2 regions of the Streptomyces sp. NBC_01255 genome follow, and region 2 is predicted to be linked to the other one. Evidence: riboswitches for the same ligand, from Rfam matches in the RefSeq annotation. Region 2 holds a riboswitch; the other holds the start of a gene.

Region 1 (14,677 bases), 2.2 Mb from region 2:
CGCCGATGTACGCCTCGGGGGCCGTGCCCTTGAGCGCGCGGACGGTCGCCACCATGCCGCCGTGGTACTGGAAGTAGTCGTCCGAGTCGGCGATGTCGTGCTCGCGGGTGTCCGTGTTCTTGGCGGCCACCGCGATGCGCTTGTACGCCGTCTCCATCTCGGCGCGCGCCGGGCGGCCTTCGAGGCCTCGGCCGTAGGCGTAGCCGCCCCACACCGTGTAGACCTCCGCGAGGTCGGCGTCCGTGCGCCAGTCGCGGCTGTCGATCAGCTGGAGGATGCCCGCGCCGTACGTCCCCGGCCGGGAGCCGAAGATACGGGTCGTCGCGCGCCGCTCGTCGCCGTGCTCGGCCAGGTCGGCCTGCGCGTGCGCCCGGACGTAGTTGTCCGTGGCCGGTTCGTCGAGGGCCGCGACCAGGCGTACCGCGTCGTCCAGGAGGCCGATGACGTGCGGGAACGCGTCTCGGAAGAAGCCCGAGATGCGGAGGGTGACGTCGACACGCGGGCGGTTCAGTTCGGCGAGGGGGATGGCCTCCAGGCCGTTCACCCGGCGCGAGGCGTCGTCCCAGAGCGGGCGGACGCCGAGCAGGGCGAGCGCCTCGGCCACGTCGTCGCCTGCGGTCCGCATCGCGCTCGTACCCCAGAGGGAGAGACCGACGGAGGTCGGCCACTCGCCGTTGTCCGTGCGGTAGCGCTCCAGGAGCGAGTCGGCCAAGGCCTGGCCCGTCTCCCACGCCAGGCGGGAGGGGACGGCCTTCGGGTCCACCGAGTAGAAGTTGCGGCCCGTCGGCAGGACGTTGACCAGGCCGCGGAGCGGGGAGCCCGACGGGCCCGCCGGGACGAAGCCGCCGTTCAGGGCGTGGACCGCGTGGGTCAGCTCGTCCGTCGTGCCGGCGAGGCGGGGTACCACCTGCTCGCAGGCGAAGCGGAGGACCGTCTTCACGGACTCCAGCTGGATCCCGTACGCCGTGCCGCCCATCGGCGGGGCGCCCAGGCCCAGTACGGCGGCGTCCGTGATCGCGTCCACGGACCAGCCGGCGGCCTCCATGGCCTCGACCACCCGGCGGGCGCGCTCCTCGATGTCGTCGGTCCTGGCCCGGTCCATGGCCGACTCGTCCAGGCCGAGCGCCTCGCGCAGGCCCGGCAGCGCCTGCGTACCGCCCCAGATCTGGCGGGCGCGGAGGATCGAGAGGACCAGGTTGACGCGGGCCTCGCCCTCCGGCGCGCCGCCCAGGACGTGCAGGCCGTCGCGGATCTGGGCGTCCTTGACCTCGCACAGCCAGCCGTCGACGTGCAGCAGGAAGTCGTCGAAGCCGTCGTCCTCCGGGCGGTCCTGGAGCCCCAGGTCGTGGTCGAGCTTGGCCGCCTGGATCAGCGTCCAGATCTGGGCGCGGATCGCGGGCAGCTTCGACGGGTCCATCGAGGAGATCTGCGCGTACTCGTCGAGCAGCTGCTCCAGGCGCGCGATGTCGCCGTACGACTCGGCGCGCGCCATCGGCGGCACCAGGTGGTCGACGAGGGTCGCGTGCACGCGCCGCTTGGCCTGCGTGCCCTCGCCCGGGTCGTTGACGAGGAAGGGGTAGATCAGCGGGATGTCGCCCAGTGCCGCGTCGGGGCCGCAGGCGGCGGACAGGCCGGCGTTCTTGCCGGGCAGCCACTCCAGGTTGCCGTGCTTGCCCAGGTGGACCATGGCGTCGGCGCCGAAGCCGCCGTCCTCGGCGCGGGCGGCGATCCAGCGGTAGGCGGCCAGGTAGTGGTGCGACGGCGGGAGATCGGGGTCGTGGTAGATCGCGATCGGGTTCTCGCCGAAGCCGCGCGGCGGCTGGATGAGGATCAGCAGGTTCCCGCGGCGCAGGGCGGCGAGCACGATGTCGCCCTCCGGGTTGCGGGAGCGGTCGAGGAACATCTCGCCGGGCGCCGGGCCCCAGTGCTCCTCGACGTGCGTGCGGAGCTCCTCGGGCAGGGTCGCGTACCAGCGCTTGTAGTCGGCGGCCGGGATGCGGACGGGGTTGCGCGCGAGCTGCTCCTCCGTCAGCCAGTCCTGGTCGTGGCCGCCGGCCTCGATGAGGGCGTAGATCAGCTCGTCGCCGTCGCCGGAGATCAGGCCGGGGAGGTCTTCGGCCGGGCCGAAGTCGTAGCCCTCGGCGATCAGGCGGCGGAGGAGCGAGACGGCGGAGGCGGGGGTGTCGAGGCCTACCGCGTTGCCGATGCGGGAGTGCTTCGTCGGGTACGCGGAGAGGACGAGCGCCAGCTTCTTCTCGGCGTTCGGGATGTGGCGGAGCCGCGCGTGGCGGACGGCGATCCCGGCGACGCGGGCGGCGCGCTCGGCGTCCGCGACGTACGCCGGAAGCCCGTCCGCGTCGATCTCCTTGAAGGAGAACGGGACGGTGATGAGCCGGCCGTCGAACTCGGGCACGGCGACCTGGCTGGCCGCGTCCAGCGGCGACAGGCCCTCGTCGTTCTCCTCCCAGTTCTCGCGCGAACCGGTCAGGCACAACGCCTGGAGGATCGGTACGTCGAGCCCGGCCAGCGCGCCCGCGTCCCAGGCCTCCTCGTCACCGCCGGCCTGCGCCTCGGCGGGCTTGGTGCCGCCCGCCGCGAGGACGGTGGTGACGATCGCGTCGGCGGTACGGAGCCGGTCGAGCAGCTCCGCCTCGGGGGCGCGCAGGGACGCCACGTACAGCGGGAGCGCCTGCGCGCCGGTGTCCTCGATCGCCGCGCAGAGGGTTTCCACGAAGGCGGTGTTCCCGCTCATGTGGTGGGCGCGGTAGTAGAGCACCGCGATCGTCGGGCCGGTCGTCGTCCGGGCGGTGCGCTCCAGCGGGCCCCAGGTGGGGGCCGGCGCCGGGGCCTCGAAGCCGTGGCCGGTGAGGAGGACGGTGTCGGAGAGGAAGCGGGCCAGCTGCTCCAGGTTCCCGGGGCCGCCGTGCGCGAGGTAGGCGTGCGCCTCGGTGGCGACGCCGACGGGGACGGTCGAGGTCTCCATCAGCTGGGCGTCGGGGGCCTGTTCGCCGCTGAGCACGACGACCGGCTTCCCGGTGGCGCGGATCGCGTCGATCCCCTCCTCCCAGGAGCGGATGCCGCCCAGGAGGCGGACGACGACGAGATCGACGCCGTCGAGGAGCGTGGGCAGTTCGGCGAGGGACAGCCGGGAGGGGTTGGCGAACCGGTACTCGACCGGGCCGCCGGCTCCCTCGGCCGAGGCGGCGTTCGCCGCGCGGGCACTGAGCAGGTCGGTGTCGGAGTGCGACAGCAGCAGAAGCATGGCGTGCGCAGGCCCTTCCTCGGGGTTGTCCGCGCCCCGGGTGGTCGTGTGGACGGCGGGAGTTCCTGACTCACCCGTGCCATCGCTGGTACGGGCTCACAGTGGCGGGACCGCGCCGGATTCTCACCGGGCTTCCTCCCCGGGGTCCTGGGACCCCATGCCGATCTGCATCCTAGATCGTGAGGTCGGCGGGGCGGGGCGGGCCGTGGAGTCGGCCGGATCACACTCGGTGGTGGCCCGGTTCCCCGTGGGTATGCTCGCCGCCATGCCGCCCACCCCACCCTCGACGCCCGAACGGGACGAAGCTCGCAAACGGGACCGTGGCGACGCCTGCCCCGGGGCGCTGCGCCTGCACGCCGCCGACGACGGCCGGCTGGCCCGACTGCGGCTGCCCGCAGGATGCTTGACGGCACGTCAGGTCGAGGCGCTGGCGGACGCGGCGGAGATCCTCGGCGACGGACGGGTCAGCATCACCTCCCGGGGGAACGCGGAGCTGCGCGGCCTCGCGGACGACTGCGGGGCGGAGCTCGCCGCACTGCTCGCGGAAGCGGGCCTGCTGCCCTCCCCCACCCACGAACGCGTCCGCAACATCGTGGCCTCCCCGGCCGCCGGCCTCGACGGACTCGGCGGCCCCGAGGTCCAGTTGTGGGCCCGTGAGCTGGACACCCTGCTGTGCGCCGAGCCCTGGGCGGCGGCGCTGTCCGGCCGTTTCCTCTTCGTCCTCGACGACGGGCGCGGTGACGTGGCGGGCCTCGGCGGCGATGTGACCTTGGTCGCAGTGGAGCCGGGTGCCGCGCTGTTGTACGTGGGCGGGCTGGCCTTCCGGGTCGGCGGGGCCGACGCTCCCCGGGCCGCCCTCGCCGCCGCCGGGGCCTTCCTGGACGCCGCCCGCGAGGCCGGGAACGGGGCCTGGCGGGTGCGGGAGCTGCCGGATGGGTGCGCCCCCGACGTGGCGGGCGCGCTCGCCCGCGCGGGGATCGCGGCGGAGCCCGTACCCCTACCTGTACGAGAAGTCCCCGATGGCGCGCCCCTCGCCCCCGGGCCCCTCGGCGCCACCGCCCTGTACGTCCTGGCGCCCCTCGGCCGCCTCACCGCCGCCCAGCTGCGCGCGCTGCTGCCCGCCGAGGAGGTGCGGCTGACGCCGTGGCGCGGTGCGGTCGTCGTGGGAGCGGCGGCGGCAGCGGCGGCGGCGGCGGGCCATCAGGACCGCGACCGGCTCGCCGCCCTCGCCGCCTCCGGGCTGATCACCCGGCCCGACTCCCCCTGGGCGGGCGTCAGCGCCTGCACCGGGCGCCCCGGGTGCGCCAAGTCCCTCGCGGACGTCCGCGAGGACGCGGCCCCGGGGGCCGCCCTCTGCCTCCCTCTCCCTGTTCATTACTCCGGGTGCGAGCGCCGCTGCGGGCATCCGCACGGCACCTGGGTCGACGTCGTCGCCACCGCCGACGGCGCCTACCTGGTGGACGGCGTCCCCACCCCCCGTACCGCCCTGCCCGAAGCAGTGACCACGGCCCGCACCACCACCGGCACGACCGCCACGACGACGAGATGAGCGAGAGCACCAGGATGTTCGACTACGAGAAGGACGGGGCGGAGATCTACCGCCGGTCCTTTGCCACGATCCGCGCCGAGGCGGAGCTCGCGGGCCTGCCCGCCGACGTCGCCCAGGTGGCGGTCCGGATGATCCACGCCTGCGGCATGACCGACCTCGTCCAGGACATCGCGTACTCCCCTCAGGTCGCCGCGAACGCCCGCGAGGCCCTGCGCGCCGGCGCCCCGATCCTCTGCGACGCGCAGATGGTCGCCAGCGGCGTCACCCGCAAGCGGCTGCCCGCCGACAACGAGGTGATCTGCACGCTCTCCGACCCGGCCGTGCCGGGCCTCGCCGCCGACCTCGGCACCACCCGCTCCGCCGCCGCGCTCGAACTGTGGCGGGACCGCCTCGAAGGCTCCGTCGTCGCCATCGGCAACGCCCCCACCGCCCTCTTCCACCTCCTGGAGATGATCGCGAAGGGCGCCGGCAGGCCCGCCGCCGTCCTCGGCATCCCGGTCGGCTTCATCGGCGCCGCCGAGTCCAAGGACGCGCTCGCCGCGAACACCCTGGACCTCGACTACCTCGTCGTACGGGGCCGGCGCGGCGGCAGCGCGATGACCGCCGCCGCGATCAACGCCCTCGCCCACGAAGCGGAGATCCAGGCATGAGCACCGCGCACACGAAAGGCAAGCTGTACGGGGTCGGGCTCGGGCCCGGCGACCCGAACCTGATGACCGTCGCCGCGGTGAAGGCCATCGCCGCCGCCGACGTCGTCGCGTACCACTCGGCCCGCCACGGCCGCTCGATAGCGCGCTCCATCGCCGCCGAGCACATCCGCGAGGACCATGTCGAGGAGCGGCTCATGTACCCGCTCACCGTCGAGACCACGGACCACCCCGGCGGCTACCGGGGCGCCCTGAACGACTTCTACGAGGAGGCCGCGGCCCGCCTCGCCGCCCACCTCGACGCCGGCCGCACGGTCGCCGTCCTCGCCGAGGGCGACCCGCTCTTCTACGGCTCGTACCAGCACATGCACAAGCGGCTCGCGGACCGCTACGACACGACCGTCATCCCCGGCGTCACCTCGGTGAGCGCCGCCGCCGCCCGGCTCGGCGAGCCGCTGTGCGAGGCGGAGGAGGTCCTCACGATCATCCCCGGCACCCTGCCGGAGGACGAGCTGACGGCCCGCCTCGCGGGCACCGACTCGGCGGTCGTGATGAAGCTCGGCCGCACCTTCCCCACCGTGAAGCGCGCCCTGGAGCGGGCGGGCCGGCTCGACGACGCGCGGTACGTGGAGCGGGCGTTCATGGCGGGCGAGCGGACCGGCGACCTCGCCGACATCGACCCGGACTCCGTCCCGTACTTCTCCGTCGCGGTCCTCCCCTCCCGTATCGACCAGGAGCTTCCGGTACGGGAGCGGGGCGAGGTCGTCGTCGTCGGCACCGGCCCGGCCGGCGCGCCCTGGCTGACGCCCGAGTCGCGCGGCGCGCTCGTCAACGCCGACGTCCTCGTCGGCTACACCACCTACCTGGACCGGGTGCCGGAGCTGCGCCCCGGGCAGATCCGGCACGGCTCCGACAACAAGGTCGAGTCGGAGCGGGCCGAGTTCGCGCTCGACCTGGCCAAGCGCGGGCGGAAGGTCGCAGTCGTCTCCGGCGGCGACCCGGGCGTCTTCGCCATGGCCACCGCCGTCCTGGAGGTCGCCTGCGAACCGGCGTACGCGGACGTCCCCGTACGGGTCCTGCCGGGCGTGACCGCCGCCAACGCGGCCGCCGCGGCGGCGGGCGCCCCGCTCGGCCACGACTACGCCACGATCTCGCTCTCCGACCGGCTCAAGCCGTGGGACGTCATCGAGGCCCGGCTGCGCGCCGCCGCCGGCGCCGACCTGGTCATCGCCCTCTACAACCCGGGGTCGAAGTCCCGTACGCACCAGGTGGCCGCCGCCCGCGACCTCCTGCTCGAACTCCGCTCGCCCGAGACCCCGGTGGTCGTCGCCCGTGACGTCGGCGGCCCCGAGCAGTCGGTCCGGGTGGTGACCCTGAAGACCCTGGAGCCGTCCGAGGTCGACATGCGCACCCTGCTCCTCGTCGGCTCCTCGCAGACGCGGGCGGTCGAGCGGGCCGACGGCCGGACGATCGCCTGGACGCCGCGCCGCTACGGCTGACGGCCCCGACGACCGACGGAGGTCAGAACTCCTGCTGCTCGACGTCGGGCGGCAGGAGGCAGGGGGTGCTCACGACGAGCACGATCAGCTGGTCGTCCAGGTCCTCCGCGGAGACGGCGAAGCGCTGCTCCGGCTGCCTGGCGTCGACCAGGTTCACGGGATCCTTGGCCGGGTCGGACCGGTAGCCCTGGATCTCGAAGCCCTGCTTCTCCAGCTCGTCCTTGATCGCGCGGATGCCCGCCGCCTGCCGGTCCCTGGGCAGCTTCGCGCGGAGGTTGTACCGCAGGGTGAAGCGGCCGTCGCTCGCCGACTCCCCGCCCTTGCCGAGGCAGTTGGAGAAGTTCGCCTGCCGGGTCGACGCGACGACCTCCGCCTCGGCCGTGCGCGCCATGGAACTCGTCCAGTGCTCGGCCCACTCCTCCGCCTTCTGCTTGCTCATGCGGGGCAGTGGATCGTTCTTCGCTTCGTCGGACACACAGCCCCCCAGGAGCAGTACGAGAACAGGTACGAGGGCGAGCGAAGCCCTCCGGATCACAGGCCGGGTCACGGAATTCCTCAGGGTCACAGGCGTCATGAGGCGGGAGCGCCCTCCGGCTGCTTCCCGGCGATGATGCGCCCCTGGTTCGCCAGGCTCTGGCTGTCGTCGTTCCAGTAGCCGCTGTGGCCGCTGGTGTCGACGTACATCTGCTGGCCGCCGAAGGCAGGGTCGGCCGGGTTCTCACCGAGGGTCTTGTCCGCAGTCCAGTTCACGACGCCGTCGTCCGGCGCCGCGCCGACCCAGAGCCGGGAGGGCGAGACCTGGAGCTGGTCGGCCCGGTCCACGTTGAGGCCCGGGCTGCCGACGACGATCATGTCGTCGGTGTCCAGTCCCTGACCGCCGGAATCGGCCGTGCCCACCATGGTGGAGCCGTAGCTGTGCCCGACGACGGTCATGTGGGTCCGCTCACCCTCGTGCGAGGCGCGCAGTCCGTGAGTGAAGTCGCGGAGGGTCTCGGCGTCGTCCTCGGCCCGGCCCGGCGTGACGACGCCGAGGTCCAGCTCGGGGGCGTCGTAGTCGAGCCAGGCGATGACGGCGACATCCTTGCCCTGGCCCGGGGTGCGCTCACCGGCCGAGTCCTGCAGCTTCTCCGCCCGGTCGATCGAGTCGGTGAAGTTGTCGAGCTGGTTGTCCGTCCCCGGCACCGACACCGCCGTGTGCGCCGCCTTGTCCGGGTTGCCGACCGAGACGATCGCCCTGCCGTCCCCCTCCGTACTGAAGCCCAACAGGTGGAGCTGCTTGTGCTCCGGGGCCGTGTCCGACTTGTCCATCCGGTCCTTCAGCTTCTGCAGGCCCTGGTAACTGGAGCGGTCGTGGTAGCCGAGGTCGCCCTCGCGCTGCGCGTAGTCGTTGAGGCGCATGTCGAGCACGGTCCGGTTGGCCTGGTCGCGGGTGGTCGCGGGCAGGCCGTCGAGGCCGCCGACCTGCTCCGGGTACGCCGCCAGGTACATCCGCTTGTCTTCCTCGTCCAGACCCTTCCACCAGTCCGCCGAGCGCTGCGGGTCCGTACCGTCGGGGATGTCCTTCTTGTCGATGCCCGCGAAGGCGGCGACCCGGGCCGCGTCCTCCTGGGCATGGGCGCCGCCGTACCGCTTGTCGAGGTCGAACGGGTCGATCTGGCGCAGGACTTCGGCGCCCTCGTTGCTCGCCGCCTCCGCCTCCGCCACGGCCGCGTCGATCCGGGCACGGAAGCCGCCGAGGCCGGAGTTGGCGTCGCGCTGGGCGTCCGCGTAGTCCGGGTCGTTGTGGTACTTCGGGTCCACGGCCTGCTTGGACTCGACCCAGCCGTCGTCGCGGACCGTGTGGCCCGCCGCCTCCGCGTCGGCGACGGCGGCGCGCAGCTTGCGCTGGGCCGCCTGCATCTTCGTGTTGAGGGTGTCCAGGGTGGTGGCGATCAGCTGGGCGTTGGTGCGGCCCGTCCCCAGCTTGCTCTCCGTGGCCTCCATGGCTTCGAGGCCGTACGTGGCGCTGACGCCGGTCCAGCCCGCCTTGTGCAGCGGTCCGGTCACCCGCCTGCCGCTGCCCGTCTGCGTCTGCGACAGGGCGTCGGCGAGCTTCTTCCAGGAGCCCACGGCGCTGTCCAGGTCCGCGAAGTCCTGCTTCATCAACTGGGCGAAGTGCTCCGTCACGGCGCCGTCACCAGCCCTGGAAGCAGGACATGACGTCCTGCTCCATGACGTCGCGCCCGTCGGCGAGATGGCGGAGCCCGTTCGCGTGCTCGGTGAGCCGGCCCCGCAGGGTCTCCAGGCCCGAGCCCCAGCCCTCGCCGGTCTGCGACATCCGCGGGCCCACGGTCCACGGCCCGAAGGCCGCGGCGGCCGACGCCAGATCGGCGCCCGCCTTGCGCAGCGGCTCGTGCAAGTCCGCCGCCAGAGCGTCGGCGGCGCCGGCCGAAGCCCGCAGTTCCCCCGCCGAGATGTTGAGATCCCAACCCACGTGTGTCCCCCGATACGCACGCCATGCTTCCGATACCCGGGCGAGACTAGCCGACCCCACCCGGTCGTGATCAAGAGCAAAGCCGAAACCGTGATCTGCCCGCTCACCGCATGGGTCGGTGCGGTGGCGCCGTTCGCAACTGCACCCGAGTCGCCGCCCCTTGGCGAGCCGCGGTCAGCCGCAGTGAGCCGCGGTCAGCCGCGGGTGAAGGTGCCAAGCCCCTCCTGGTCCAGGTACTCGACGCGGACGGTCTTGCCGTCCGGGGAGAACGTGACGCCGGTCGGGCCGACGGCGTTCTCCCCGCGCGTCGGGAAGCTGAACGTGTTCCCGTCGTAGTGCGTGAGCCGGTACGACTGGGGCTCCGGCCCCAGCTTCAGCACCAGGCCGCCGTCCTCCTCGACGACCGTCAGTTTGCCGTAGTAGTCGTTGGCGTACGTGCCGGTGTAGGCGTCGGCGGCCTTCGCAGCGGTGGGGTCGGCGGGCGGCTTCGCGAAGTCCGTCTCCGAACGGCCCGCCTCCTCCTGCTGCTTGTAGATGCCGTCGACCAGCGGCAGCCAGTCCCTGCTCGGCTCGCCGTCCTGCGCCGTGTCGAAGAAGTCGAGCGCGACGGTGTCCGCGACGCCGGCCGGGGCCCCGTTGGTGAGGACGACGATCCCGAGCTGCTCGCCCGGCAGCATCGTGACGTTGGTGTGCGCGCCGAGCGCGAACGCCCCGGTGTGCGAGAGGCGCAGCCGGCCCTCGTCGTCGTACGACACGTTCCAGCCGAGGCCGTAGAAGCCGGTCCGGCCGGCCGGTGCGTGCGGCGGCGAGGACACGGCCTGGGGGTGGTGGGTGACGAGGAGGGCGTCCTCGTCGACGATCCGGCGCCCGTCGAGCTCGCCGTTCGCCAGCTGGAGCCGCATCCAGGTCGCCATGTCGGTGGCCGAGGAGCTGACGCCGCCCGCCGGTGACTGGGCGTCCGGGTCGCGGACGTACCGCGCCTTCCAGGTGCCGTCGGGTTCCTGTACGTGGCCGACGGCCCGGTCGGCGTTGTCGGCGAAGTCCTCGAAGCGGGAGCTGGTGTCGTTCATGCCGGCGGGCTTGTAGAGCGTGTCCTCGGCGAGCTTCTCCCACGGCACGCCCTCCCGCTCGGCCACGGACTCGGCGGCCGCCGTCAGACCGAAGTTGGTGTACGCGTAGCTCGCGCGGAACGGCGCGAGGGGCTCGTACCGCAGGTGGGAGACGATGTACTCCTGGTCGTAGCCGAGGTCCTCCAGGAGGTCGCCCGCGTGGTCGGGCAGGCCGCTGCGGTGCGAGAACAGGTCGGCGACCGTCGCGTGGGAGCTCACCCACGGGTCCTTCAGCCGGAATTCCGGCAGGTCGTCGGCGACGGGACGCTGCCAGCCCTCGACGCCGACGGCCCCGGCGACGACGGTGGACGCGATCGGCTTCGACACCGAGGCCAGCTGGAAGACGGTGTCGGCGTCGACCCGGGCCTCCTTGCCGACCTCGCGGACCCCGTACCCCTTCACGACGACGACCCGGTCCTCGTACACGACGGCGACGGAGACGCCGGGGACACCGGTGCGCTTCATCAGCTCCGTGACCGTGGCGTCGAGCCGGCCGACCGCCCGGTCCACGTCCGCCTGGTCGAGCACGGGAGGCGGCTGCGGGGGCGGCGGATCGGGGGTGGGGGAGGGGCTCGGCGCGGCGCCCAACAGCGCCACGAGCCCCGCCGTGACCAGCCAGCGGACGGTACTCACCCCTCCATTGAACGCCGAGCCGAATCCCCTGTCGCGCGGAAGGAACGGGCCGGTAAAGTCCCCCTCCGGCGGAACACCGGCCCCACCCGCACCGCCCCTTCCCCCCACGCGTCGTCTGTTCCCCGCAGGTCATCCCCGCAGGTCCGGAAAGGGCCCCACTCTTCGTGATCACTCGTACCCGACTGAGCGCGCTGGCCACCACGGCCGCCCTCGTCGCATCCGGCGGTCTGCTGACCGCCACCCCGGCCGCAGCGGCCGTCACCTGCGCCTCCCCGCTGTGGAAGGCGGACTACTACGCCAACACCACGCTCACGGGCACGCCCAAGCTGGTCACCTGCGACAGCGTCATCGCCGAGAACTACGGCCTCGGCGACCCGGCCGTCACCACGCTCCCGAAGGACAACTTCGGCGTCCGCTGGACCCTCACCCGCGACTTCGGCTCCGGCGGCCCCTTCACGTTCACCGCGGAGGCGCAGGACGGCATCCGCGTAAGCCTCGACGGCGTGCGCAAGATCGACCTGTGGAAGAACGTCTCCACGACCCAGAAGAAGACGGTCGACCTCACCATCCCGTCCGGCCGCCACACGATCGTCGTGCACTACGTGACCTGGACGGGCGCGGCGAACGTCAAGTTCGGCTACGCGCCCCGCACTTCGGCGACCGTCGACAAGGTACGGCCGCTCGCACCGGCCAGCGCCTGGGTCGACCCCAACTACACCACGGGGGCGACCAAGATCTACTGGAACGCGAACAAGGAGATGGACCTCGCCGGGTACAGCGTCTACCGGCGCCCGGAGACCTCCACCGCCTGGAGCCGGGTCAGCGGCACCGCCCTGCTGACCACCAGGTCCTACACGGACAACACACCGCGCACCGGCCAGACGTACGTCTACGAGGTACGGGCACGGGACAAGGCCGGCAACGAGTCGTACGGCAGCCCCTACGACCCGACCGTCCACACCATCGACCGCACCGCCCCCGCCACTCCGACGGGCCTCACCGTCTCCACCGCCAACAACGAGAACCAGCTGAGCTGGAAGGCGGCGACCGACGCCGTACGGTACGAGGTGGAAGCGGCCGACCAGCCGACAGGGCCGTTCACGGTGCTCACGCCATACACCTACGGTCCGTTCACCGACCTGCGCTACTGGGACAGTTCGGCACCGGCTGGAGTCCCGCGGTACTACCGCGTCCGCGCCTTCGACACCGCCGAACTCCCCTCGGCGTACTCCGCCGTCGTCAGCGGCAACAGGACCGACACGACGCCGCCGCCGGCACCAACGGCTGTGCGCGCTCTCGCCGAGCTCGACAAGACCGTCATCTCCTGGAACATGATCGGATCCTTCGGCAACGAGGTCGCCTACTCCGGAGGCTTCCGCGTCTACCGCTCGCCCGGAACCGCCCTCGATCCGACCGACCTCACCCGCGTCTCCTGCAACCTGTACGAGGTAGCGGGATCGGCCCCCGTCAGGATCGAGTGCCAGGACGAGGACATGGCGCCGAACGGCTACCACACGTACGCCGTCACCGCCGTCGACCCGGTGGGCAACGAGTCGCCGCTGTCCGCCCCCGTCACCATCCGCAGCGGCGACAGCGTCGCGCCCGCGCCGGTCGTCGACCTGAAGGCCACCCCGCGGGCCGACGGCACGCTGCTGACCTGGAAGCCTCCGGCGGACGACGACGTCGTCGGCTACTCGGCGTGGCAGGGAGTCGCCAGGGAGAACGGCACCATCGCCTGGGCCGGCTGCCGGGAGGGCCAGAGCGACCCCCTGGCCATGGTCTGCCCCAACGTCCCCGACGGGGAGGCCGCCGTCTACGCGGTGAGCGCCCGCGACCGCTGGGGCAACAGCCTTTCCCTCTACGGTCCGGACATCGCGAAGGTCACCGCGACGGAGCTCGACCTCCGGCCGTCCGTGAACGTCGTCGACGACTGGAACCTCTCGGGTGCCATGAACTGGTCGGACGTCACCACGAGTGCGCCGTCCATCGGCTGGACGTGCTTCACCGCCGAGCCGTGCGCACAGATCGCCGGTTACCGGATGAGCCGCTGGAACCCGGCCACCAAGGCGTACGAACCGCTCCACACGGGGCTGCTTCCCGCCGCCGGCACCAGCTACGTGGACAGGACGGCCGTGCCCGGACGGGCGTACTTCTACACCTTCCAGGCGGTGCGGGCCGACGGCACCACGGTCGCGACGCGCGCCCTGTCCACCGTGTGGCCCGCGCTCGTCTGACGAGGCCCGGGCTCAGCCCCGTAGCGCCCAGGCGGCGGCCTCGTCGGGGGTCGCCGCCGTGCGTACGCCCTCCGGGACCGGGGGGCGGCAGACCACCACGACCGGGATGCCCGCCTCGCGGGCCGCGGTCAGTTTCGGGGCGGTCGCCGCGCCGCCGCTGTCCTTCGTCACCAGGACGTCGATCCGGTGGCGGGCGAGGAGCTCCCGCTCGCCGTCCAGGGTGAAGGGGCCCCGGTCGAGGAGGATCTCGGTGCGGGCCGGCATCGGCGCGTCCGGGGCGTCGACCGAGCGGACCAGGAACCACTCGGGGCGGTCCGCGAAGGCCGCGAGGCCCATGCGGCCCGTGGTCAGGAAGACGCGGTCGCCGAGACCGTCCAGGGCCCCGGCCGCCGCGTCGAGGGACGGCACGGACACCCAGCGGTCGCCGTCCACCGGGACCCAGCCGGGACGGCGCAGCGCCAGCAGGGGAACATGGGCGGTGGCGGCCGCCCGGGCCGCGTTGAAGCTGATCCGCTCGGCGAAGGGATGGGTGGCGTCGATGACCGCGTCCACGGCGTGCTCGCGCAGCCAGGCCGCGAGACCGTCCGCGCCGCCGAACCCGCCGATCCGGACCTCCCCGGCCGGCAGCCGGGGGTTCGCCACCCGCCCCGCGAGCGAGCTGGTCACGTGTACGCCGGTCTCGCCGTGCAGCAGTCCGGCGAGCGCGCGGGCCTCGGTCGTCCCCCCGAGAATGAGTATGTGCAGCACAGGAGCCTCTTCATGAAGTCGGGCGGCGGGACGTCGAGCGGCGGGCGCGAGGCCCAACTCAAGCACACCGGTCTGCGCCCGGGGTGGACGACCGGTGCCTGTGCGACGGCGGCGACGACCGCCGCGTACACCGCGCTCCTGACCGGCGAGTTCCCCGACCCGGTGACGATCACGCTGCCCAAGGGGCAGACGCCGGCGTTCGCGCTCACCGCCGAGTCCCTGTCGGGCGGGGCCGCCATGGCGGCCGTCGTGAAGGACGCGGGCGACGACCCGGACGTCACGCACGGCGCGGTGATCCGCTCGACCGTACGGCTCCTGCCGCCCGGCTCCGGCGTCGTCTTCCGGGCGGGCGACGGCGTCGGCACGGTCACCCTGCCCGGCCTCCCCCTGGAGGTCGGCGAACCCGCGATCAACCCCGTGCCCCGGCAGCTGATGCGCGAGCACGTCGCCGGGGTCGCGGCGCGGCACGGGGCGCCCGGGGACGTCGAGATCACCGTCTCCGTCGACAACGGCGCCGAGATCGC
Region 2 (14,677 bases):
CCGGGTTGCCGGAGGAGCACGCCCTCGTCACGACCGGAAGCACTGATTCCGCACAGGCGGAAAGCGGACTCCGCACCGCCCGGGGCGGGAAGTGCCAGGTCAACGCCGCAGGGGGAACACACGTACGGCGCGGGTCTGCCGGAAGGATTCGGCAGAGCACCGCGCCGGGGTGTACGAGACGCCCTCACTCAGATGAAGGATCACCCATGAGCCGAATGATCCAGCCCTGAATGATCACTTCGGGCCCCGGAAGCCGCCTGTGGGCGTTTCCGGGGCGCAAGCCGGGTCAGGCCAGGGCGACCAGGTCCGCGTAGTCCGCGCCCCACAGGTCCTCGACGCCGTCCGGGAGCAGGATGATCCGCTCCGGGTCGAGCGCCTCGACCGCGCCCTCGTCGTGGGTGACGAGGACGACCGCGCCCTTGTACGTCCGCAGGGCGCCGAGGATCTCCTCGCGGCTGGCCGGGTCGAGGTTGTTGGTCGGCTCGTCGAGGAGCAGCACGTTCGCCGAGGAGACGACCAGGGTCGCGAGCGCGAGACGGGTCTTCTCGCCGCCGGAGAGCACCCCGGCCGGCTTGTCGACGTCGTCGCCGGAGAAGAGGAAGGAACCGAGGGTCTTGCGGACCGCGACGAGGTCGAGGTCGGGCGCGGCGGAGCGCATGTTCTCCAGGACGGTCCGCTCGGGGTCGAGCGTCTCGTGCTCCTGGGCGTAGTAACCGAGCTTGAGGCCGTGGCCCGGGGTGACCTGGCCGGTGTCGGGCTTCTCGACACCGCCGAGGAGGCGCAGCAGGGTCGTCTTGCCCGCGCCGTTGAGGCCGAGGATGACGACGCGGGAGCCCTTGTCGATGGCGAGGTCCACGTCGGTGAAGATCTCGAGCGAGCCGTAGGACTTGGAGAGCCCCTCGGCGGTCAGCGGCGTCCTGCCGCAGGGCGCGGGGTCCGGGAAGCGGAGCTTGGCGACCTTGTCGGAGGCGCGCACGGCCTCCAGACCGGAGAGCAGGCGCTCGGCGCGCTTGGCCATGTTCTGCGCGGCGACGGTCTTGGTGGCCTTGGCGCGCATCTTGTCGGCCTGCGAGTTGAGGGACGCGGCCTTCTTCTCGGCGTTCTGGCGCTCGCGCTTGCGGCGCTTCTCGTCGGCCTCGCGCTGCTGCTGGTAGAGCTTCCAGCCCATGTTGTAGACGTCGATCGTGGTGCGGTTGGCGTCCAGGTAGAAGACCTTGTTCACGACGGTCTCGACGAGGTCGACGTCGTGGGAGATGACGATGAAGCCACCGCGGTAGGTCTTCAGGTAGTCGCGCAGCCAGACGATGGAGTCGGCGTCGAGGTGGTTGGTCGGCTCGTCGAGGAGGAGCGTGTCGGCGTCCGAGAAGAGGATCCGGGCGAGCTCGACGCGACGGCGCTGACCGCCGGAGAGCGTGTGCAGCGGCTGGCCCATGACCCGGTCGGGCAGGCCGAGGGCGGCGGCGATGGTGGAGGCCTCGGCCTCGGCCGCGTAGCCGCCCTTGGTCAGGAACTCGGTCTCCTGGCGCTCGTACTGCCGCATGGCCTTGTCGCGGGTGCCGCCGGAGCCGGTCGCGATGCGCTCCTCGTTCGCCCGCATCTTCTTGAGGAGGGTGTCGAGGCCGCGGGCGGAGAGGATGCGGTCGCGGGCCAGGACGTCCAGGTCACCGGTGCGCGGGTCCTGCGGGAGGTAGCCGACCTCACCGGAGCGGGCGATGGCGCCGGCGGCGGGCTGGCCCTCGCCCGCGAGGCACTTGGTGAGGGTCGTCTTGCCCGCTCCGTTGCGGCCGACGAGGCCGATGCGGTCGCCCTTGGCGACGCGGAAGGAAGCGGACTCGAGGAGGACGCGGGCGCCGGCGCGCAGCTCGATGCCGGTGGCGGTGATCACGGACAGACTCCAGGGCGATGGGAAACGGCGGAAGGACGGTTATTGACGGGCTTCGACGCCGCTAATGCACGGGGAGAGTGGCCATACGGCCAGTCTAACGGCCTCCTGCAACTGGTTTTCGGCCATGCGGGTGTTCGATGGCGAGATCGGATCTTTCTCACATTCCCTCCGATCTCTCCCATCCGCCTCAAAAGGGGCGAGAGATGGAAGATCGACCGATACTCGGCGCAGGGCGGCGGCCACTGCCGCGGCAGTGACGCGGAGGGTGGTGGACCGTGCAGTTCGACGACGACGCCGACCTGGACACCTCGGAGGTCAAGGACGTCCGGAGCAGCCGCGTCCCGGGCGGCAAGGCGACGGTCGGCGGCGGCATCATCGGCTTCATCGCGCTGATCCTGGGCCTGCTCTTCGGGGTCGGCCCCGACCAGCTCGGGCTCACCGACAGCGGCGAAGAGCCGGTCGCGACCTCGTCCTCCGCGGCCCAGGTGAACCAGACCTGCAAGAAGGGCTCGGACGCGAACACCCGTGAGGACTGCCGGATCGTCGCCGTCGTCAACAGCCTCCAGGACTTCTGGCGGACCGAGTACGCGCGGCGGGGCGGGACCTACGGCAGCGCCGCCACGGTGATGTTCACCCAGCGGGTCGGGACCGCGTGCGGCTCGGCGACCTCGGCCGTCGGACCCTTCTACTGCCCCGGCGACCGCCAGGTCTATCTGGACCTGGGCTTCTTCGACGACCTGCGGACGAAGTTCGGGTCGAGCGGCGGGCCCTTCGCCCAGGCGTACGTGGTGGCCCACGAGTACGGCCACCACGTCCAGAACCTGATGGGGACCCTCGGCCGCGCCCAGGACGGGCGGACCGGCGCGAACTCCAACGCCGTCCGGGTCGAGCTCCAGGCCGACTGCTACGCCGGGGTGTGGGCGCGGCACGCGACGACCACCCCCGACGACAGGACGGGCCGACCGCTGCTGACCCGGCTCACGGACGACGACATCCGGGACGGTCTCGACGCGGCGGCCGCGGTGGGCGACGACCGGATCCAGGAGAAGTTCCAGGGCCGGGTGACCCCGGAGAACTGGACGCACGGCTCGGCCGCACAGCGGCAGCAGTGGTTCTACCAGGGGTACGAGACCGGCGACATGGCCCAGTGCAACACCTTCCGCTGAGTTGTCGATGGGGACTGAGAGACTGAGATCCAGGTCACATTCGGCTGAATCGAGAGGAAGTGATCGGGATGGCTGAGGCACCCCACATCTGTCCGACGCTGACGTACGAGGACGCGAAGGGCGCGATCAAGCTGCTCACCGAGGGCTTCGGCTTCACGGCGAACGCCGTGTACGAGGCCGAGGACGGGCTGATCGCGCACGCCGAGCTCGCGTACGGGAACGGCATGGTGATGCTCGGCAGCAAGGGCACGGGCAGCGACTTCGACAAGCTGATGGCGGGCGGGGGCCCGGTGGGCGTCTTCGTGCACGTGGACGACGTGGACGAGCACCACGCGCGGGCCGTCGCCCACGGCGTCGAGATCGTGTTGCCGCCCACGGACCAGGAGTACGGCTCGCGGGACTACACGGCCCGGGACGCCGAGGGCAACATCTGGAGCTTCGGGACGTACACGCCCGGCGCCGCGGAGTAACGGATCGGCGGCGCCGGGCGTCGTCGTTCGGTGCGCGTCAGGCTCCGCCGGTGTGGACCTGGAAGGCGGCCCTGCGGACCGCCTTGGACAGGGCGGGGTCCGGGTGGGCCGCGGCCAGGGCGACCAGGACCTGGACGGTCCGGGGGTGGCCGACGGCCCTGACCTCGTCGAGCAGCGCCGGGACGGTGCCCTGGACGGCGGATTCGAGGTGGCGGACGAGCAGCTCGCTCTCGCCGTGGTCGGCGACGGCCGCCGCCGTGTCCACCCAGAGCCAGGTCGCCTCCTCGCGGGTGAGCACCTCCTGGGCGTCGTCGGGGTCGGCGCCCTCGTACTCCGCCAGCCAGAGCAGCGCGTACGGACGCAGGGAGGGCTCGGCGACGGTGGCCCGGACCTCGGCCTCGGCGGGGGCTCCGACGACCCGGAGCGCCTCGAAGGCGAGGCCGCGCAGGAGGGCGTCCTCGCCCCTCGCGACGGCGAGCAGCTCGGCGACCGCGCTGGAGAGGGTGCGGGCCGCGAGCCAGGCGCGGTACTCGGCGCGGGCCGGTCCCGGGGTGAGCCGGGCGCAGCCGCGGAGCATGTCCTCGGCGGACTGCTCGATGTTGCCCGCGGGGCTCTGGGCGGCGACGCAGATCTGCTCCAGCTTGACCCAGACCGCCCAGTTCCCGAGGGGGGTCAGGGTGGCGTGCCGGGCGTCCGCGCCGGGGTCGAGGGTGAGCGCACCGACGGCCGCCAGGCCTTCCAGTGCCCAGTCGAGGAGGGCGGGGAGCCCGTCCGTGCCGCGAGGCGTCTCGGGGAGCTCGGGGGTGTCCGTCGCGGGCTCGGGGGTCTGGTCGGTCACGGGGACCTCGCAGCGCTCCTCGCGCAGCTCCTCGACGCGCTGGCCGAGCAGGTCCAGGAGCGCCGGGACGAGCACCGGGCCCTGGGAGAGCTGGAGCAGGGAGAGCACCTGCGGGACGGCCTCGACGACCTCGGCGACCGCGCTCGGCGCGACGCCCTCGGGGGCCGGGTGGACCAGGGACCAGGCGTCGAAGAGGGCGACCCAGCCGCGCAGGACGGCGGAGTCGTCGCGGTCCCAGGCGTGCAGCCGCCAGCCGGGGCGGGCGGTGTCGCCGTGGAGCTCGACGAGTCCCGCCAGCCGGGCCCGGTCCCAGCCGGCCCGGATCTGGCCGGGCGTCAGGTCCAGTGCGGCCGCGGCCCGTTCCTGGGCGGTGCCGGCTTCGGCGCCCGTGCGGAGGGCGGATTCGGGACCGCGCTCGACGGCGGCCCAGCGGGCGATCCGTACGGCGTCGGCGAGGACGTGCCGGGCCTGGCGGGCGAGTTCCGCGCGGGGCGGAGTGCCCTCGGGCGGCCGCGGCGCCGGCCGGGTGCGCCGGGTCGTCACGGCCCGTCGGGCGGTGGCCAGCGCCCGAGGGCGGACGAGTCGGAGTCTGGAGTTGCGCGCCAATGGTTCATCGGGCTTTCGAGACGTCACGGGGGCAGTCTTCCCGCTGACGGCCCGAAAGCCCAATCGGAATCCGCAGCCCCGTCAGAACGGCCGTCGGAGCAGGGGGGGTGCGTCGTCAGAGCAGGGGGGTGAGGAAGCGGCGCAGGGCCTCTTCGTAGCGGACGGGGTCGGCGTTCCACATCGCCGCGTGCGGGGCGTGCCGGACCGTCTGCAGGGTGACCAGATCGGGGCGGCGGGCGGCGAGCTCCACGGACGGCTCCCAGGGGGCGAGCATGTCGTCGGGGCCGTGCAGGAGGAGGACCGGGACACGCAGGGCGCCCGGTTCCGAGGCGGCCTGGAGCCGGTCCCCGTGGGGGCCCGTCCGGCCCTGGGCGGCGCGGACGGCGAGCGGGAGCAGGGGGCCGGGGACGTGATGGGCCGTGGCGAGGCCGCGGACGGTGGCCTCCCAGTCCAGGACCGGGGAGTCGAGGACGAGGCCCCTGATCCGGTCCCGTACGCCCGACTCGGCGGCGGCGCGCAGGGCCATCGCGGCGCCGGTCCCCCAGCCGTGCAGGACGACCTTGTCGGCGCCGCGGCGGACGGCGTAGCGGATGGCGGCGTCGACGTCCCGCCACTCGGAGTCGCCGAGGTGGGCGAGACCGTCCGGGGAGGCGGGCGCCCCTTCGTCGCCGCGGTAGGCGGGGACGAGGACAGGGATCTTGCGGCGGTTGTAGAAGGGGACGAGGTTCAGGGGGTGCTCGCGGGTGGTCCCGAGGCCGTGCAGCGCGATCACCCATGTGGTGCGCGGGGCGGCCACGAGCCAGCCGGGCAGGGGGCCGAGCTCGCCGGGGATCTCGACGTCCTCGTGGGCGAGCCCGAGGGCGCTGATCGGCGTGCCGACGTGGAGCTGGGGAGTGAGGCGGACGCGGGCACCGGGGCCGAGGACGCCGAGCTCGACCCGTTCCAGGCGGCGGACGACGGAGTCGGCGGTGTGCGGGACGCGGTCGAGGACGGGGCCGAGGACGGCGTGCAGGCCGGGGGCCTCGATCCCGTACGTACCGGGGCGCAGCGAGGCGAGGCTGCGGGTGAGGGTGATCCGTTCGGGTCCCGTGGCGTGCACGGTGAGTCTGGGGTCTCCCGGGAATGGTCGTCCGGACGGCGCCTTGAGGGCGACGTCGCTGGCGTACCGGCCGGCCGCTACCGCGGCCGCACCGACACCGATCAGGGTGGTGACGGCCGCTGCCGTCGCTGTAGCCGGGCGCACGCTCCCAGTGTCGGCAGGTCTCGGGCGGCCTGCCACCGGGCGGACCCGGCCGGGGTGTCGCTCTCGTACGGCCGGAGCGCCCCCGGCTCGTACGGGCGGGGCACCCCGGGCTCGTACGGGCGGGCGCCTCGGCTCGTGCGGTCGGGCACCCCGGGGAGTGACATGGGTCTCCTCGGCGGGGTCCCCCGGTCGGATGGTTCGGTCCAGGGGGCGGAACGGGGCGGCGGGGGACGAACCGGGCCGCGCCGCCGGTGCCTTGCGAGAGCCGGATTACCCGGGGTCGCAGGGCGACCGCATCGTGGACATCCCCTCGGACGGGGGCCTAAGCGGAATCTCTTGACACCGGATGGGGACACCACGCCGCCCGCCCCAGTTCACCTTCCGTTCACTCAGGTTGCCTACGTTCGTCGAGCCACTGACGTCAAACGATTGCCTGGGTAAATGGAACACATCACGCTGCTGCTCGCCATTGTGGTCGTGACAGCTCTCGTGTTCGATTTCACGAACGGTTTCCACGACACCGCCAACGCGATGGCCACGACCATCTCGACCGGTGCACTGAAGCCCAAGACGGCGGTGGCCATGTCCGCCGTGCTGAACCTCGTCGGCGCGTTCCTGTCCGTGGAGGTCGCCAAGACGATCTCCGGCGGGATCATCAACGAAGAGGGCATTCGTACAGAAGTGATCTTCGCGGCGCTCGTGGGCGCCATCCTGTGGAACCTGCTGACCTGGCTCGTGGGCCTGCCGTCCAGCTCCTCCCACGCCCTCTTCGGCGGCCTCATCGGCGCCGCGGTCATGTCGGCCGGCTGGTCGGCCGTGAACGGCCCGACCATCGTCACCAAGGTCCTCATCCCCGCCATCGCCGCGCCGCTCGTCGCCGGCCTCGCCGCGATGCTGGCCACCCGGCTGACGTACAAGATCGGCGCCAAGACCGACACGAAGCACACCGCCAAGGGCTACCGGGTCGGCCAGATCGCCTCCGCGGGTCTCGTCTCCCTCGCCCACGGCACCAACGACGCCCAGAAGACGATGGGCATCATCACGCTCGCCCTGGTCACCCAGGGCGTCGTCGCCCCCGGCTCCAACCCGCCCCTCTGGGTCATCGTCGCCGCCGGCGTCGCGATCGCGCTCGGCACCTACCTCGGCGGCTGGCGCATCATCCGCACCATGGGCAAGGGCCTCACCGACCTCCAGCCGCAGCAGGGCTTCGCCGCCCAGACCAGCGCCGCGACGGTCATCCTGGCCTCCTCGCACCTCGGCTTCTCCCTCTCCACCACCCAGTCCTGCTCGGGTGCCGTGATGGGCGCGGGCCTCGGCCGCAAGGGCGGTGTCGTCCGCTGGTCGACCGCGACCCGGATGTTCGTCGCCTGGGGTCTGACCCTGCCCGCCGCGGGCCTGGTCGGCGCCGGTGCCGAGTTCCTCACCAAGCAGGGCCCCTGGGGCATCGCCGCCGTCGCGGTCCTGCTGGTCTCCGGCTCGGCCGTCATCTGGTCGCTGTCCCGCCGCAAGCCGGTCGACCACAACAACGTCACCGACGACGACCTCGACGGCGAGTCCGAGCCCGCGGGTGTGGTGACCACCGCGATCGCGGCCGTCACCCCGCCGCCGGCCGGTTCCGTCGCCGCCGTCGCGGACGAGGACCTGAAGACCACCATCCCCTCGCCGGTTCCCACGGACCCGGCCGCTCCCCCGGCCCCCGCCGCAGCGGTGTAAGGAACCAACGACATGAAGATCGACTGGGCAGCTCTCGGCTCCGTCTTCGGAGTCAGCCTCGTGGCGACCGTCGCCCTCGTGGGCCTCTTCACCCTCGGCATCATCGGCCTCTCCAAGCAGGAGCAGGCCGCCGCCCAGGGCGGCTCGGCCACGATGGCCCGGACCGGCGCCTACGCCTGCTTCGCCGCGTGCCTGGCGGCCGTGGCCTACGGCATCTACCTGATCGTCGTCTGACGGTCCTCGCCACTCCGCAGTACTTCGGCCGGGCGGTCCGCACCTTCGGGTGCGGACCGCCCGGCCGCGGTGTTCGTGGTGCTTGCCGAGGCCCGTGTTTGTGGTGCTTCGCACAGTGACCTGTCGCAGGTCAAGGGTGAGTTGACGGGTGTTCGCGGGCCGTGGTGGACTGCCGAGGCCATTACGGCGGCAGCAGAGGAAGTCCGGTGCGAATCCGGCGCGGTCCCGCCACTGTGACCGGATCCGAAGGGTCCGGGAGTCAGGAACTCTCGCCGCCGGTCACGTCGATCCAGGGCGCGGACCCTGAGTGAGGACCTGCGCCATGCCCGGCCGCATCAGAGCCAGCCGCCTCTCCCGGGACGGATTCGTGTACGGCGCGGCCCTCGGGCTCGCCGTCGACCGGCTCGTCGGCGATCCCCGCCGCGGGCATCCCGTCGCCGTCTTCGGCCGCGCGGCCGCCGCCGTCGAACAGCGCCTGCACCACGACCACCGCGGCTGGGGCGCCCTGCACACCGCTGTCTGCGCCGGCTCCACCGCCGCCCTCGGCGCACTCGCCGCCCGGGCCGTACGGGACCGGCCGGCCGCCGCCGTGGCGCTGACCGCCGCCTCCGTCTGGGCCGTCGTCGGCGGTACGACCCTGGGGCGGGAGGCCCGCGCGATCGGCGGGGCGCTCGCCGTCGGGGACCTGGAGGTCGCCCGGGAGCGGCTGCCGCACCTGTGCGGACGCGACCCGCAGTCCCTGGACGGTCCCGCGATGGCCCGCGCGGTCGTCGAGTCCGTCGCCGAGAACACCTCCGACGCCGTGGTCGGCGCCCTCTTCTGGGGCGCCGTCGCGGGCGTGCCGGGCCTCGTCGCCTTCCGGGCCGTCAACACCCTCGACGCGATGGTCGGCCACAAGTCCCCGCGCCACCGCCGCTTCGGCTGGGCCTCGGCCCGGCTCGACGACGTGGCCGGCTGGCCCGGGGCCCGGCTGACGGCCGTCGCCGCGACGCTCGCCGGAGGGAATCCGCGCGGAGCCGTACGGGCCTGGCGGGCGGACGCCGACAAACACCCGAGCCCCAACGCGGGCCCCGTCGAGGCCTCCTTCGCGGGCGCCCTCGGCGTACGGCTCGGGGGGACCCTCTCGTACGGCGGGCGGGTCGAGCACCGGCCCGTACTCAACGGGGAAGGGCGGCCCGTCGAGGTCGCCGACATCGACCGGGCGGTCCGGCTCTCGCGCCGGGTGACCGTCCTGACCCTGGCCGCCTGTGTAGGCGGCCGCATGATCATCGGTGCCGTGAAGCGCGCGAAGCGGAGGAACGCATGAGGGGTGGGGGCCTGCTGGTCGCCGGGACCACGTCCGACGCCGGCAAGAGCGTCGTGACGGCCGGCATCTGCCGCTGGCTGGTCCGCAAGGGCCTGAAGGTGGCGCCGTTCAAGGGGCAGAACATGTCCCTCAACTCCTTCGTGACCCGCGAGGGCGCCGAGATCGGGCGGGCCCAGGCCATGCAGGCACAGGCCGCCCGGGTCGAGCCGACCGCGCTCATGAACCCGGTCCTGCTCAAGCCGGGCAGCGACCGCTCCAGCCAGGTCGTCCTGATGGGCAAGCCGGTGGGCGAGTTGTCCGCCCGCGGCTACCACGGGGGGCGGCAGAAGGAACTCTTCGAGCCGGTCATGGCGTGCCTGGAGGAACTCCGGGGCATGTACGACGCCGTGATCTGCGAGGGGGCGGGCAGTCCGGCCGAGATCAACCTGCGGCGCACGGACATCGTGAACATGGGCATCGCGCGGGCCGCGCGGCTGCCCGTCGTCGTGGTCGGCGACATCGACCGGGGCGGGGTGTTCGCCCAGTTCTTCGGGACGACGGCGCTGCTGAGCCCCGAGGACCAGTCGCTCGTCGCCGGATACCTCGTGAACAAGTTCCGCGGTGACGTGACCCTCCTCGAACCCGGGCTCGACATGCTGCACGGTCTGACCGGGCGCCGGACCTTCGGCGTCCTCCCGTACGCGCACGGGCTCGGCATCGACGAGGAGGACGGGCTCCGGGTCTCGCTGCGCGGCACCGTACGCGAGTCCGTCGTCGCGCCGCCGGTCGGCGCGGACGTGCTGCGGGTCGCCGTGTGCGCCGTACCGCTCATGTCGAACTTCACGGACGTCGACGCGCTGGCCGCCGAGCCGGGCGTCGTCGTCCGGTTCGTGGACCGGCCGGAGGAACTCGTCGACGCGGACCTCGTCGTCGTACCGGGGACCCGGGGGACGGTGAAGGCGCTCGCGTGGCTGCGGGAGCGCGGGCTGGCCGGTGAGCTGGCCCGGCGCGCGGCCGAGGGGCGTCCGGTACTCGGAATCTGCGGCGGGTTCCAGGTGCTCGGCGAGCACATCGAGGACGACGTCGAGTCGAAGGCCGGGGCCGTCGACGGGCTCGGGCTGCTGCCCGTACGGGTGCGGTTCGCGCGCGAGAAGACCCTGGCGCGGCCGGTCGGCGAGGCGCTCGGGGAGCGGGTCGAGGGGTACGAGATCCATCACGGCGTCGCGGAGGTGAGCGGCGGCGAGGCGTTCCTCGACGGGTGCCGGGTCGGCTCCGTGTGGGGCACGCACTGGCACGGCTCGCTGGAGAGCGACGGGTTCCGCCGGGCGTTCCTGCGGGAGGTCGCGGCGGCGGCGGGGCGGCGGTTCGTGCCCGCCCCGGACACGTCGTTCGGCACGCTGCGGGAAGAGCAGCTGGACCGGCTCGGCGACCTGATCGAGGAGCACGCGGACACGGACGCGCTGCTGCGGCTGATCGAGGAGGGGGCCCCGGCGGGGCTGCCGTTCGTGCCGCCGGGTGCGCCGTGAGTGGGGGCGGAGGGTTGCGGGGTGCGCGGCGGGGCCGCGCGGGACGTGCGACCGGCCTCCGGCCGGGCTCGGGTTCCCAGCCGCACCACTCGTGCGGCGTGGAGAGTCGCACCCCGGGCCGACCGGCCCGCTTGCATCAGCTGATCGAACTTGAAGGAGTGACCGCCCGATGAGCACCCGGTTTCCGTTCACCGCCGTCGTCGGCATGGACGATCTGCGGCTCGCGCTGCTGCTGAACGCGGTCAGTCCGGCGGTGGGCGGTGTGCTCGTCCGGGGCGAGAAGGGGACCGCCAAGTCCACGGCCGTCCGGGCGCTCGCCGATCTGCTGCCGGTGGTACCGGTGGTGGCCGGCTGCCGCTTCAGCTGCGATCCGTCGTCTCCTGACGCGGGCTGCCCCGACGGGCCGCACGACGACGCCCCCGGGGCCGAACGGGCCGCGCGGATGGTCGAGCTGCCCGTCGGTGCCTCCGAGGACCGGCTCGTCGGTGCGCTCGACATCGAGAAGGCGCTCGCCGAGGGCGTGAAGGCCTTCGAGCCGGGGCTCCTCGCGGCAGCCCATCGGGGCATCCTGTACGTCGACGAGGTCAACCTGCTGAGCGATCACCTGATCGACCACCTCCTCGACGCCGCCGCCATGGGTGCCTCCCACGTCGAGCGCGAGGGCGTCTCCGTGCGCCATGCCGCCCGTTTCCTTCTCGTCGGGACCATGAACCCCGAAGAGGGCGAGCTGCGGCCGCAGTTGCTCGACCGGTTCGGGCTGACCGTGGAGGTCGCCGCCTCCCGCGTGCCCGAGCAGCGGGTGGAGGTCGTCCGGCGGCGGCTCTCCTTCGAGGACGACCCGGCCGCGTTCGCCGCGCGCTGGGCCGGCGAGGAGGCCGATCTGCGCGAGCGGATCATCGCCGCCCGCGACCTGCTCCCGAAGGTGGTCCTCGGGGACGCCGCGCTGCTCCAGATCGCCGCGACCTGCGCCGCGTTCGAGGTCGACGGCATGCGCGCCGACATCGTCATGGCGCGGGCGGCGACCGCCCTCGCCGCCTGGGCCGGGCGGACGGAGGTCACCTCCGAGGACGTGCGGCAGGCCGCCCTCCTGGCCCTCCCCCACCGGCGGCGCCGTAATCCCTTCGACGCGCCCGGCCTCGACGAGGACAAGCTCGACGAGACCCTGGAGCAGTTCAAGGGCGAGGAGCCGCAGACCGACCCCGACGAGGACCCGGAGCCCGACGGTCCCGACGGTCCGGGTGACGGCGGTCCCGGCGGCGGCGGTGGCATTCCGCCGCAGGGCGAAGGCCCGGCCCCCGAGAGTGACGGTGTGCCCGAGGAGACCCCCGCTCCCGCCGAGGCCCCCGCCCCGGCCCCGCAGGGCTCCGGCGCCGGTGAGCGCGCGGCCGTCCAGGCCGCCGAGCCCTTCCGTACGAAGATGCTGAGCGTCCCCGGTCTGGGCGAGGGCGCCGCCGGGCGCCGCTCCCGGGCCCGTACCGAACACGGCCGCACCACCGGGGCCACCCGGCCCCGGGGCGCGCTGACCAAGCTGCACCTCGCGGCGACCGTGCAGGCCGCCGCCCCGCACCAGCGGGCGCGCGGGCGGACCGGTCCCGGGCTCGTCGTCCGGCGGGACGACCTGCGGCAGGCGACCCGCGAGGGGCGCGAGGGGAACCTCGTGCTCTTCGCCGTGGACGCCTCCGGCTCGATGGCGGCCCGGCAGCGGATGAGCGCCGTGAAGGGCGCCGTGCTCTCCCTGCTCCTCGACGCCTACCAGCGGCGCGACAAGGTCGGCCTCATCACCTTCCGGGGCCGTACCGCCGACCTGGCGCTGCCGCCGACCTCGTCCGTGGACGCGGCCGCCGCCCGGCTGGAGAAGCTCCCGACCGGTGGCCGTACGCCCCTGTCGGCCGGGCTCCTCAAGGCCCATGACGTCCTGCGGATCGAGCGACTGCGCGACCCCTCGCGCCGCCCGCTGCTCGTCGTCGTGACCGACGGACGGGCGACCGGCGGCGGCGCCGACCCGGTGGCGCTGGCCGCCCGGGCGGCGCGGCTGCACGCCGCCGAGGGCACGGCGAGCGTGGTCGTGGACTGCGAGACGGGTCATGTGCGGCTCGGGCTCGCCGGGAGCCTCGCACGCGAACTCGGCGGCACCGCCGTCACCTTGGACGAGCTGCGGGCCGACTCGATCGCCGGCCTCGTCAGGGACGTACAGGCAGCAGATCAGACAACCAGGAGGGCCGCTTAATGCCGCAGGGACAGCCGACCGTCGTGCCCGACGACGGTCTCACCACCCGTCAGCGCCGCAACCGCGCACTCGTGATGGTGCACACGGGTGTCGGCAAGGGGAAGTCGACCGCCGCGTTCGGCATGGCGCTGCGCGCCTGGAACCAGGGCTGGCCGATCGGGGTGTTCCAGTTCGTCAAGTCCGCCAAGTGGAAGGTCGGCGAGGAGAACGCCCTCAAGGCGCTCGGCGAGACCGGCAAGGGCGGCACGGTCACCTGGAACAAGATGGGCGAGGGCTGGTCCTGGATCCAGCGCGAGGTCGCCGAGGGCGAGCAGTCGCACGAGGAGAAGGCCCGCGAGGGCTGGGAGCAGGTCAAGCGGGACCTCGCCGAGGAGCGGTACAAGTTCTACGTCCTCGACGAGTTCGCCTACCTGCTGCACTGGGGCTGGATCGACACCAAGGAGGTCGTCGAGGTCCTCCGCGACCGTCCCGGGCACCAGCACGTCGTCATCACCGGGCGCAACGCGCCGCAGGAGCTGGTCGACTTCGCCGATCTCGTCACCGACATGTCCAAGGTCAAGCACCCGATGGACGCCGGTCAGAAGGGCCAGCGGGGCATCGAGTGGTAGCACGTCTCGTCATCGCCGCACCGTCGTCCGGTGCGGGCAAGACCACGGTCGCGACCGGCCTGATGGCCGCGTTCGCGGGCCGTGGTCTGGCCGTGTCCCCGCACAAGGTCGGGCCCGACTACATCGACCCGGGCTACCACGCGCTCGCGACCGGCCGCCCGGGGCGCAACCTCGACGCGTACATGTGCGGTACGGGGCTGATCGCGCCGCTCTTCGCGCACGGGGCGCGCGGGTGCGACCTGGCGGTCGTCGAAGGGGTGATGGGCCTCTACGACGGTGCCGCCGATCAGGGTGAACTGGCCTCCACCGCGCAGGTGTCCAAGCTGCTCAAGGCGCCGGTGGTGCTCGTCGTCGACGCGTCGTCGCAGTCGCGGTCGGTGGCGGCGCTCGTGCACGGGTTCGCGTCGTGGGATCCGGAGGTGCGGATCGGCGGGGTGATCCTCAACAAGGTCGCCACGGATCGGCACGAGCATCTGCTGCGGGAGGCGCTTGGGGAGTCGGGGGTGCCGGTGCTGGGTGTGCTGCGGCGGGCTCCTGCCGTTGCGACGCCTTCTCGGCACCTGGGCTTGGTGCCTGTTGCCGAGCGGCAGGCTGCGGCCGTCGAGGCGGTGGCCGCGCAGGCGGAGCAGGTGCGCCAGGGATGCGACCTGGAAGCCCTTTTGGCGTTGGCCCGCAGTGCGCCTGAGCTGCACGCCGAGGCCTGGTCACCTGGGGTTGCGGGGCGGGTGTCCGCCGGTGGGTGGGTTGTGCCCACCCTCCCCCAGGGCTCCGCCTGGGAGGTACCCCCAGCCCTTGCGGAACGTATGCCCACAACCAGGCCGGTGGTCGCCCTCGCAGGCGGGGCCGCTTTCACCTTCTCGTATGCCGAGCATGCCG

Evidence for each region. A riboswitch is a leader RNA that binds a small molecule or an ion and turns the genes downstream of it on or off. The one in region 2 is predicted to bind cobalamin.
Region 1: it holds a riboswitch for cobalamin, as region 2 does, so the genes downstream of both, cobN (cobaltochelatase subunit CobN) here and OG357_RS30460 (cobalamin biosynthesis protein) in region 2, are expected to answer to the same signal.

Annotation. Positions count from the first base shown of each region.
Region 1 is NZ_CP108474.1:4,512,386-4,527,062, reverse strand. It holds gene cobN (cobaltochelatase subunit CobN) at 1-3,262, opposite strand, end outside; cobalamin riboswitch at 3,304-3,438, opposite strand; gene OG357_RS20215 (cobalamin biosynthesis protein CobG) at 3,516-4,811, shown strand; gene OG357_RS20210 (precorrin-8X methylmutase) at 4,808-5,461, shown strand; gene OG357_RS20205 (precorrin-2 C(20)-methyltransferase) at 5,458-6,957, shown strand; gene OG357_RS20200 (hypothetical protein) at 6,980-7,396, opposite strand; gene OG357_RS20195 (alpha/beta hydrolase) at 7,528-9,123, opposite strand; gene OG357_RS20190 (hypothetical protein) at 9,131-9,430, opposite strand; gene OG357_RS20185 (serine hydrolase) at 9,625-11,172, opposite strand; gene OG357_RS20180 (PA14 domain-containing protein) at 11,337-13,406, shown strand; gene OG357_RS20175 (cobalt-precorrin-6A reductase) at 13,419-14,150, opposite strand; gene OG357_RS20170 (cobalt-precorrin-5B (C(1))-methyltransferase) at 14,166-14,677, shown strand, end outside.
Region 2 is NZ_CP108474.1:6,727,907-6,742,583, reverse strand. It holds gene OG357_RS30495 (ABC-F family ATP-binding cassette domain-containing protein) at 287-1,885, opposite strand; gene ypfJ (KPN_02809 family neutral zinc metallopeptidase) at 2,161-3,051, shown strand; gene OG357_RS30485 (VOC family protein) at 3,120-3,521, shown strand; gene OG357_RS30480 (hypothetical protein) at 3,559-4,992, opposite strand; gene OG357_RS30475 (alpha/beta hydrolase) at 5,081-6,208, opposite strand; gene OG357_RS30470 (inorganic phosphate transporter) at 6,650-7,921, shown strand; gene OG357_RS30465 (hypothetical protein) at 7,934-8,155, shown strand; cobalamin riboswitch at 8,304-8,443, shown strand; gene OG357_RS30460 (cobalamin biosynthesis protein) at 8,478-9,461, shown strand; gene OG357_RS30455 (cobyric acid synthase) at 9,458-10,966, shown strand; gene OG357_RS30450 (putative cobaltochelatase) at 11,136-13,193, shown strand; gene cobO (cob(I)yrinic acid a,c-diamide adenosyltransferase) at 13,193-13,801, shown strand; gene OG357_RS30440 (cobyrinate a,c-diamide synthase) at 13,795-14,677, shown strand, end outside.